DNA from 2 places in the Halanaerobium saccharolyticum subsp. saccharolyticum DSM 6643 genome. Region 2 is predicted to be linked to the other one. Evidence: a T-box and tRNA genes for the amino acid it is inferred to sense, from the RefSeq annotation. Region 2 holds a T-box; the other holds one or more tRNA genes.

Region 1 (4,274 bases), on a different contig from region 2:
ATTTAATCAATAAATAATAATTATATTATGGGAGAGGCGCTTCACTCCAAAAAAATTAAAACCACAGCCTAAGCTATGGTTTAAAGCCATTATTGTTGAGCTTTTAAATCACTAATTAAAGAATTAAGTTTTTCTTTGCTGCCATTGTTCCAATTTTCAATAAAATTTATAATTCTTTCTTTTTCGTAAGAATTCAATTCTTCCCTTAAAAAACTTAACTCATGCTTATCAAGAGCTTTCATCAGGTCGATTGCTTTTTTTAAAGGATATTGCACCTTATAATATATTTGATCAACCATCATTTACCTCCTCCTGCATCCTCACTAGATTTTCCATAAAGGGTATCGTTTCCCGTTCAATAAACTTTATGTAAGCTTCAAGTGTTATTATTCGATTATCCAGCACTTTACTGCTTATTTCAGGAGAATAATTCTCAAATTGCTCTGATTTGTCTACTGCCTGTTTAATATAGTCTACTGCATCAATTACTGTTTTCTCCATCTCAACACCTCTTTTTTTGATTTTTATAAAAATTGAAAATATAATAGGCAAAAAAAATAAGTCAACCTATAAGCCGAGTTCTGTATTAGAAGATCATCTATCTAGGGGAACAGTTACCTGAACCCTCATGCGTCCTTACCCGGAGAAAAGCGGATCACTTTTATATTCTCCCTATTTGGACTTACTCCAGATGGGGTTTACCTGGCATTCCAGTTACCTGAAACCCGGTAAGCTCTTACCTTACCTTTTCACCCTTACCTTATTTACATAAGGCGGTATATTTCTGTGGCACTAGCCTGGGAGTTACCTCCACCGGGTGTTACCCGGCATCCTATCCTATGGAGCTCGGACTTTCCTCATCAATTAAGATGCGATCAACTGGTTAACTTATTTTTTTACCATACAAAGTATATCACCAGATTTATAATATGTCAAGTGTTTTACTCAAGTTAAAAGCAGTGTCATAATTGTTATTATTGATACTCCCAAGGCCGAGTATTTAACTCTGATTTTAGAAAATTAAGCTCTTTTTTTAACTTACTAGAAGCTTCATTATTTAATCTTTCAACTAATAATTCTCTAACAAATTTTTCACTACCATAATGACCAAAATCAACTAAATTAATACCTAGTTCTTCTGCAAGCTGTGCTTCATGATATTTAACATCTCCGGTCAAATATAAATCTGCACCCTGATAATAAGCATCTTTAATAAAATCTGAACCACTACCACTGCATAATGCAATTTTTTTTACTTTGTTTTTTGATTTAACTACTTTAATTACATCTAAATTATAGACATCTTTTATTTTATCTAAGAAACTTTGTAATTTAATTTCTGATTTTAATTCTGCAATTCTGCCGATACCCTGTTCACTTTTTAAATTTTCCATTTTATATAAATCCCAGGCTGGTTCTTCATAAGGATGAACTTTTAAAAGTTCTTTAACAACCTGATCAATTTTATCATCTGAAACTACTGCTTCAAAACGATATTCTTCAATTTCATTTAGAGAATCCTTTTCACCTAGATAAGGATTAGAATCTGCTAAAGGTTTGAAATTTCCAGTTCCCTTACTATAAAAGCCGCTGTGACTGTAATGCTTATATTTCCCGGCTCCTTTAGCATAAAGTGCGTCTCTTAGTTTCTTAAAGTCAGATTTAGGTACAAATGTAACTAACTTGTGGTAATTTTGACTTTTGGTGCTTTTCAATAGCGAAATATTTTTAACATCTAATTTATTTATTAAATAATCATTTAAACCATTTTCAGCGATATCTAAATTGGTATGTGCAGAAAATAGAGAAATATCATTTTTTACTAAATCAAATATTAGGCTCCCACTTTGGTTTTGCGTATTAACTGATTTTAAACCATTAAAAATAAAAGGATGATGAGTAATAATTAATTGACAATTTTTATCTATTGCCTCAGCTAAAACATTTTTATTGAAATCAAGTGCTATTAAAACATTTTTCACTTCCTGATTTGGATTTCCAACTTGAAGACCAACATTATCCCAATCTTCAGCTAAATCTGCTGGCGCAATTTCTCCCATCAACTGTATAACTTCTGCTACTTTAATCATAGTTGAGCCTCCTTTTAGTTCATAAATGTTTTTAGGTATATAATAAATCAAAAAAACCCTGCTCTGGTTAAAGAACAGGGTGTTAATATTCTGGTGGGCCCACCAGGATTCGAACCTGGGACCAACCGGTTATGAGCCGGTTGCTCTGACCAGCTGAGCTATGGGCCCGCTGCAAATTTAATTAATTAATTTGTGACGACAAGAATAATTATATGATATAAAACAGATTAGGTCAAGAGTTATTTGGGATTTTTTTTGGTTAATAAACTCAATAATCCTTCAATAACTCAGCATTACTAGAAAATACAAAGTAATTCTTTGTTATTCTAGGTAATCCTTTAATTTTTTGCTACGGCTTGGATGTCTCAATTTTCGCAGTGCCTTTGCCTCAATCTGTCTAATTCTTTCTCTGGTAACTCCAAACTCTTTACCAACTTCTTCTAAAGTTCTTGGTCGTCCATCTTCAATTCCAAATCTAAGCTCTAATACTCTTTTTTCCCTGTCAGTAAGAGTATCTAAAACTCCATCTAACTGTTCTTTGAGCAATATATAGGAAGCTGCTGAAGCGGGAGCTGGAGAATCCTCATCTTCAATAAAATCACCAAGGTGACTGTCTTCTTCCTCACCAATCGGAGTTTCTAAAGAAACAGGCTCCTGAGCAATCTTCATAATTTCTCTTACTTTTTCAGCAGAAATATCCATTTCTTCACCAATTTCTTCAGCTTTTGGTTCTCTTCCCTTTTCTTGAAGTAGTTGTCTAGAAACTCTTATTAATTTATTAATTGTTTCTACCATATGAACAGGAACTCTAATTGTTCTAGCTTGATCAGCTATAGAACGAGTTATGGCTTGTCTGATCCACCAGGTAGCATAGGTACTAAACTTATAACCTTTAGTGTAGTCAAATTTATCTACTGCCTTCATTAGTCCCATATTACCTTCTTGAATTAAATCAAGAAAAAGCATTCCGCGACCAACATATTTTTTAGCAATACTTACTACAAGTCGTAAATTGGCTTCCACCAATTGTTGTTTAGCCCATTCTTCCCCCTGTTCCATTCTTTTAGAAAGCTCAACCTCTTCCTCAGCAGTTAATAAATCAACTTTCCCTATTTCTTTTAAATACATTCTTACAGGGTCATCTATACTTGCACCCTTTGGAACACTCAGATCAAGACCACTGTTCTCATCATCTTCATCCTCGCTGTCATCTTCTAATTTAGAATTTACTACTTCTATATTCATTTCACTAAAAATATCGTAGATTTTTTCTATATCTTCAGAATCTAAATCTATATCTTCCAGGGCGTCCATTATTTCTTCATATGTCAGTTCGCCTTCTTTTTTACCACGACTGACTAGACCTTTAACTTCATCTATTTTAGCAGGACTTATATCTTTTTCAGCCACTTTAGTCCCTCCTTTCAATATTATAATTAAGACTATAAAAAGTTAATAAAATACGGTTCAATTTATCTAAACTCAACTCTTTTTTACTAATTAATCTACATAATTTTTCTTTATTTTTGGAAATTCTTTTTGAGCTTAAATAATCTGCAAGATCTAAAATCCTATTCCTATCTAAGGAATTATCTTGTTTTACTAAAATTTCTGACCAGTAAGATAAAAGTTCTTCTTCCAATTCTTCCTTAATTTTATCTAAATGAATAGAATTACTTATCACACTACCTTTAAATAAACGCTCGGCCAGTTGAGCTGTTCTTCCATTAAAATCATTTTTAGAAATTCTACCTGCTAATTCTTCTCTGAGAGATGGGTTACTGATAAAATGAGCAAGTATTTCTTCTTCAACTTTTTGATAATATGATAATTGCGAATATAAGTCAAATGTTTTTTCTTTTTTCTTATTTTGTTTTTCTCTATTACTTTTATAATTCCTTCTTTTATTTTCCTTAAATTCTTTTTCAACCTCTTCAGCCAGAATATCTGCTTTAAAGTTAGTTTTTGCAGCAGCTCTTTCTAAATAAATTTCTCTTTCTAGATTATCTTCAACTCCACTTAGAAGTTCAACAATAGATCTTAGAACTTTTTTTCTGATACCTGGTTCTGAAAGATTTTTATCTTTAACAATCATATTAATTTTAAAATCTATTAAATTAACTGCGTTTTCTATCAATTCATTAAAAACGTCTGAACCTTCATTTTTTAAAAGCTGATCTGGGT
Region 2 (4,274 bases):
GAAATAAAGTAAAATATTTAATGAGAATGGAAAATTGTCGGATGATACAGTCTATTGATAGTTTAAGGTTGGCGAAAGAAGTTAATAAAAGAGCAAAAAAGAACGATCGAAAAATACCAGTTTTGGTAGAAATTAATATTTCGGGAGATGAAAATAAATTTGGTATTGCCCCCGAAAAAGCCGAGGAATTTTTAAAGAAAATAATTAATTTAGATTTTCTAGAAATAGAGGGTTTAATGACTATTTTACCATACTTAGATGATTCTGAAAAACTACGTTCTTATTTCAAAAAAATGAAAAAACTATTTGATAAACTTTCAGCTGAAGTTATTCCTTTAAATGAACTTTCAATGGGGATGACAAATGATTATCAAATTGCTGTAGAAGAAGGTTCTACTATTGTAAGAGTCGGAACAGCAATTTTTGGAGAAAGAGAATATTAATGATTTGGAGGAAATTGAATGTATATTTTAGCAAGAACAATTAGTGCTATTTTTGAAATTTTGAATTTATTAATAATTGGTCGTGTTATCATTTCATGGGTTAGACCTAACCCTGGAGATATGAGATGGCGTAAGGTAATAAAATTCATTTATGATATAACAGAACCTATTTTAGGGCCGATCAGAGAACTGCTTCCAAGTGGTGGGATTTTAGGTCTAGATCTTTCACCTATAATTGCTTTGTTTGCTCTATCAATAATTAGGAATTTTTTGATTAATATTGTAATATAAGGTGGGAATTTATGTTTGATGAGGATAAGTTATTAAATCATTTACACAGAGAAGAAGATAGAAGGTTGGGGTCTCATGTTCTAGATAAATGTGAACAGGTATTAAAATATCATAAAACACAGGCTACTGATTTTTTAAACCCATATCAGATAGAAATAGCTGTACCTTTAATTGAGCAAGTTGCAGAAATTAATTTTAAAAAAGAAGGTGGTTATCATAGAGCGGAAAGAAAACGGCTGGTTATTTTTCCCGAATATCTTTTTCCTGATTTAATTGAAAAACAGATTAAGATTTATCAGCTTGATGGTAATTTTGCTTTTCAAAAATTAACTCATAGAGATTTTTTAGGGGCATTAATGGGTTTAGGTTTGCAGAGAAAAATGATTGGTGATATTCTTGTTCATTCAGACTCTGCTCAGATTATTGTAGCGGCTGAAATTCAGGATATAATTGAGTTGAAATTAGACAAGGTTCATCAGGTTCCAGTGGAAGTTAAAGAAATTGATGAGTCTGAAATAATAAAGCCTGTAAAACATGAAAAAGAAATATTGACAACAGTTGCTTCTATGAGATTAGATTCAGTTGCTAGTTCTGGTTTTGGTGATTCCCGTAATAAAATGTCTCGAGACATAGAGAATGAGAAAGTAAAATTGAATTGGAAGATTGAATCTGATCCTGCAGCAGAAGTTGAAATTGGTGATTTGATTTCAGTTAGAGGCAGAGGTAGAGTTAAAGTTGAAGAACAAAGAGGTATTTCAAATAAAGGTAGAATTAAGTTAACTTTAAAAAGATTAACTTAAGTTAAAAGGAGGGATATTTTGAAATTGAACCCACTTGACATATATAATAAAGAATTTAAGAAATCTACTTTTGGTTATAATACTAATCAGGTTGATGAATTTTTAGATGATGTAGGAATCGCTTATGAAAGACTGCTTAAAGACCTCAATAATCTGCAGGAAGAGAATAGATCTTTAAAAGAAAAAATAGAAAATTTTGAAGCAATGGAAGATAAACTGCAGAATACATTAGATACCATGCAGGGAACTATATCTGAAAGGGTTGAGCAGGCTGATAATGAGGCTAGAATGATTATTAAAGAGGCGAGAATGAAAGCAGAAAAAATAAAAGAGAATGCTCAAGATGAAGTTCTTTCAGAAAAAAGAAAATTAGAGCAGTTGAGAGAACAGAGAAATTTCTTTAAAATTCGTTTTCAAACTCTTTTAGAAAGTCATTTAGAAATGCTAAAAGAAGATGATCAGAATTATTTGGGATCTGATTTAGAGAATGATGATGATTCTGATTTTGAAAAAGCTACTAAAAATAATGTTGATAACACAATTAGTAATGGAAAAGAGATTACAGAGAATAATTAGCTCAATAAAACTTGACTTATTTTTACTGATAGTTTATAATTGAGAAAAATGTTATACAAATAAATTGATTATGAAAGGGACAGTATCAATTTTTAATTGTTTTTAGCGAACCGGGGCTGGTGGAAGCCGGGAAACATAAAATTGAGAAGATCACCCTGGAGTCGGTATATGAATAGATTAGTATACCCGTATTTCTGCGTTAAAGATTGCTAAGATAAGATTAGTAATTAATAAGTTGAATTAACAGCAGCTATTTGATTACTAATTTTAATTAGGGTGGTACCGCGGTCTCTCGTCCCTTACAGGACGGAGGCTTTTTTTATTTTTAATATATTTTTACAGGAGGTTATAAAAGTAAATGAGTTATAAAGAGACAATTAATTTACCTAATACAGATTTTCCAATGCGGGCAAATCTAAGTGAAAGAGAATTGGATTTTCAAAAACTATGGCAGGAAAAAAAGATTTACGAAAAAGCAGTCGAAAATAGAGAAGGTAATGAACCTTTTATTTTGCATGATGGTCCTCCTTATGCAAATGGAGATATACATATTGGTCATGCCTTAAATAAAGTATTAAAGGATTTTATAACAAGGTTTTCCACTCTTAAAGGTTATTATTCTCCTTATGTACCGGGATGGGATACACATGGTTTACCGATAGAATATCAAGTAACAAGCGAAATGACAGATGAAGAAAGAGCTGAACTTTCTGTCCCCGAATTAAGAGAAAAATGTACAAATTATGCTTTGAAATATATTGACCGCCAGCGTGATCAGTTTAAGCGTCTTGGTGTTTGGGGAGAATGGGAGAATCCATATCTGACCTTAAATAAAGAATATGAAGTAAAACAGATAGAAGTTTTTGGAGAAATGGCTAAAAAAGATTTGTTTTATCGCGGCAAAAAACCTGTACACTGGTGTCCAAGTTGTGAGACAGCTCTTGCCGAAGCAGAAGTAGAATATGGTGAAGATAGAGCACCTTCTATTTTTGTTAAATTCCCAATGATGGATCAGGTTGAAGTTGGTGGAGTTACTTTAAATAGTGAAGATAGCTATATAGTTATCTGGACAACAACTCCCTGGACTATTCCTTCTAATATGGCTATTGCTTTTCATCCAGAATATCCTTATGTTGTTGTAGAAGTAGAAGGAGAAAAGCTGGTAATGGCTAAAGCACTTGTAGATTCAGTAATGTCTCAAACTGGAATCAAAGAATATGAAATCATTAGTGAAGACTTTAGTGGTAAAGAGCTTGAAAATAAAAGAGCAAAACATCCTCTGTTTGATAGGGAATCTCTTCTAATTCTTGGAGATCATGCAACTTTAGAACAGGGTTCAGGTTGTATCCACACTGCTCCCGGCCATGGTCATGATGACTTTGTAGTTGGACAAGAATATAATTTAGAAGTTTATTCACCAATGGATAACAAAGGTTATTTTACCGAAGAGGCTGGAGAATTTGCTGGCAAACATTATGATGAAGCTAATATAATGGTAACTGATAAATTAAAAGAAAAAAATCTGCTGATGGATTTAAGCTTTATTGATCACCGCTATCCTCACTGCTGGCGTTGTAAAACTAACTTAGTTTTTAGAGCTACAGATCAGTGGTTTGCATCTATTGATGCAATTAAAGAAGAAACACTGGCTGCTATAGCAGATGTTGATTGGCACCCTGAGTGGGGAGAAGAAAGAATGACAAATATGATTTCTGAACGCTCAGATTGGTGTATTTCTCGTCAGAAAAAATGGGGAGTACCAATTCCTATTTTCTTCTGTGATGATTGTGGAGAAGCAGTAATTAATGATGATACTTTAGACTCTGTTAAAGAAATTTTTGCAGAAAAAGGTTCATCTTCTTGGTATGAGCTTTCAGCAAAAGAACTATTGCCAGAAGCTTATAGTTGTCCTCATTGTGGTGGGAATCACTTTACAAAAGAAGAAGATATTATGGATGTCTGGTTTGATTCAGGTTCCAGTCATAAGGCTGTTTTAGAAACTAGAGATAATTTAAGCTGGCCAGCACAGGTTTATCTTGAAGGTACAGATCAATATCGTGGTTGGTTTAACTCTTCACTATTAACAGCTGTAGCAACAGAAGGAGTTGCCCCTTATAAAGAAGTAATTACTAATGGTTTTACTGTAGATAAAAAAGGTAATAAG

What was found. A T-box is a leader RNA that pairs with one kind of tRNA and senses whether it is charged. The one in region 2 lies ahead of ileS (isoleucine--tRNA ligase), so its partner is inferred to be a tRNA-Ile.
Region 1: it encodes a tRNA-Ile, which carries the amino acid that the T-box ahead of ileS (isoleucine--tRNA ligase) is inferred to sense. The anticodon was not compared.

The regions. Positions count from the first base shown of each region.
Region 1 covers NZ_CAUI01000023.1:29,782-34,055, forward strand. The annotation lists gene HSACCH_RS10300 (hypothetical protein) at 90-299, opposite strand; gene HSACCH_RS10305 (hypothetical protein) at 292-501, opposite strand; RNA gene rnpB (RNase P RNA component class A) at 555-891, opposite strand; gene HSACCH_RS10310 (Nif3-like dinuclear metal center hexameric protein) at 975-2,090, opposite strand; tRNA gene HSACCH_RS10315 (tRNA-Ile) at 2,182-2,258, opposite strand; gene rpoD (RNA polymerase sigma factor RpoD) at 2,412-3,500, opposite strand; gene dnaG (DNA primase) at 3,502-4,274, opposite strand, start outside.
Region 2 covers NZ_CAUI01000015.1:402,305-406,578, reverse strand. The annotation lists gene HSACCH_RS07220 (YggS family pyridoxal phosphate-dependent enzyme) at 1-443, shown strand, start outside; gene HSACCH_RS07215 (YggT family protein) at 462-734, shown strand; gene HSACCH_RS07210 (YlmH family RNA-binding protein) at 746-1,534, shown strand; gene HSACCH_RS07205 (DivIVA domain-containing protein) at 1,553-2,110, shown strand; T-box leader at 2,172-2,413, shown strand; gene ileS (isoleucine--tRNA ligase) at 2,469-4,274, shown strand, end outside.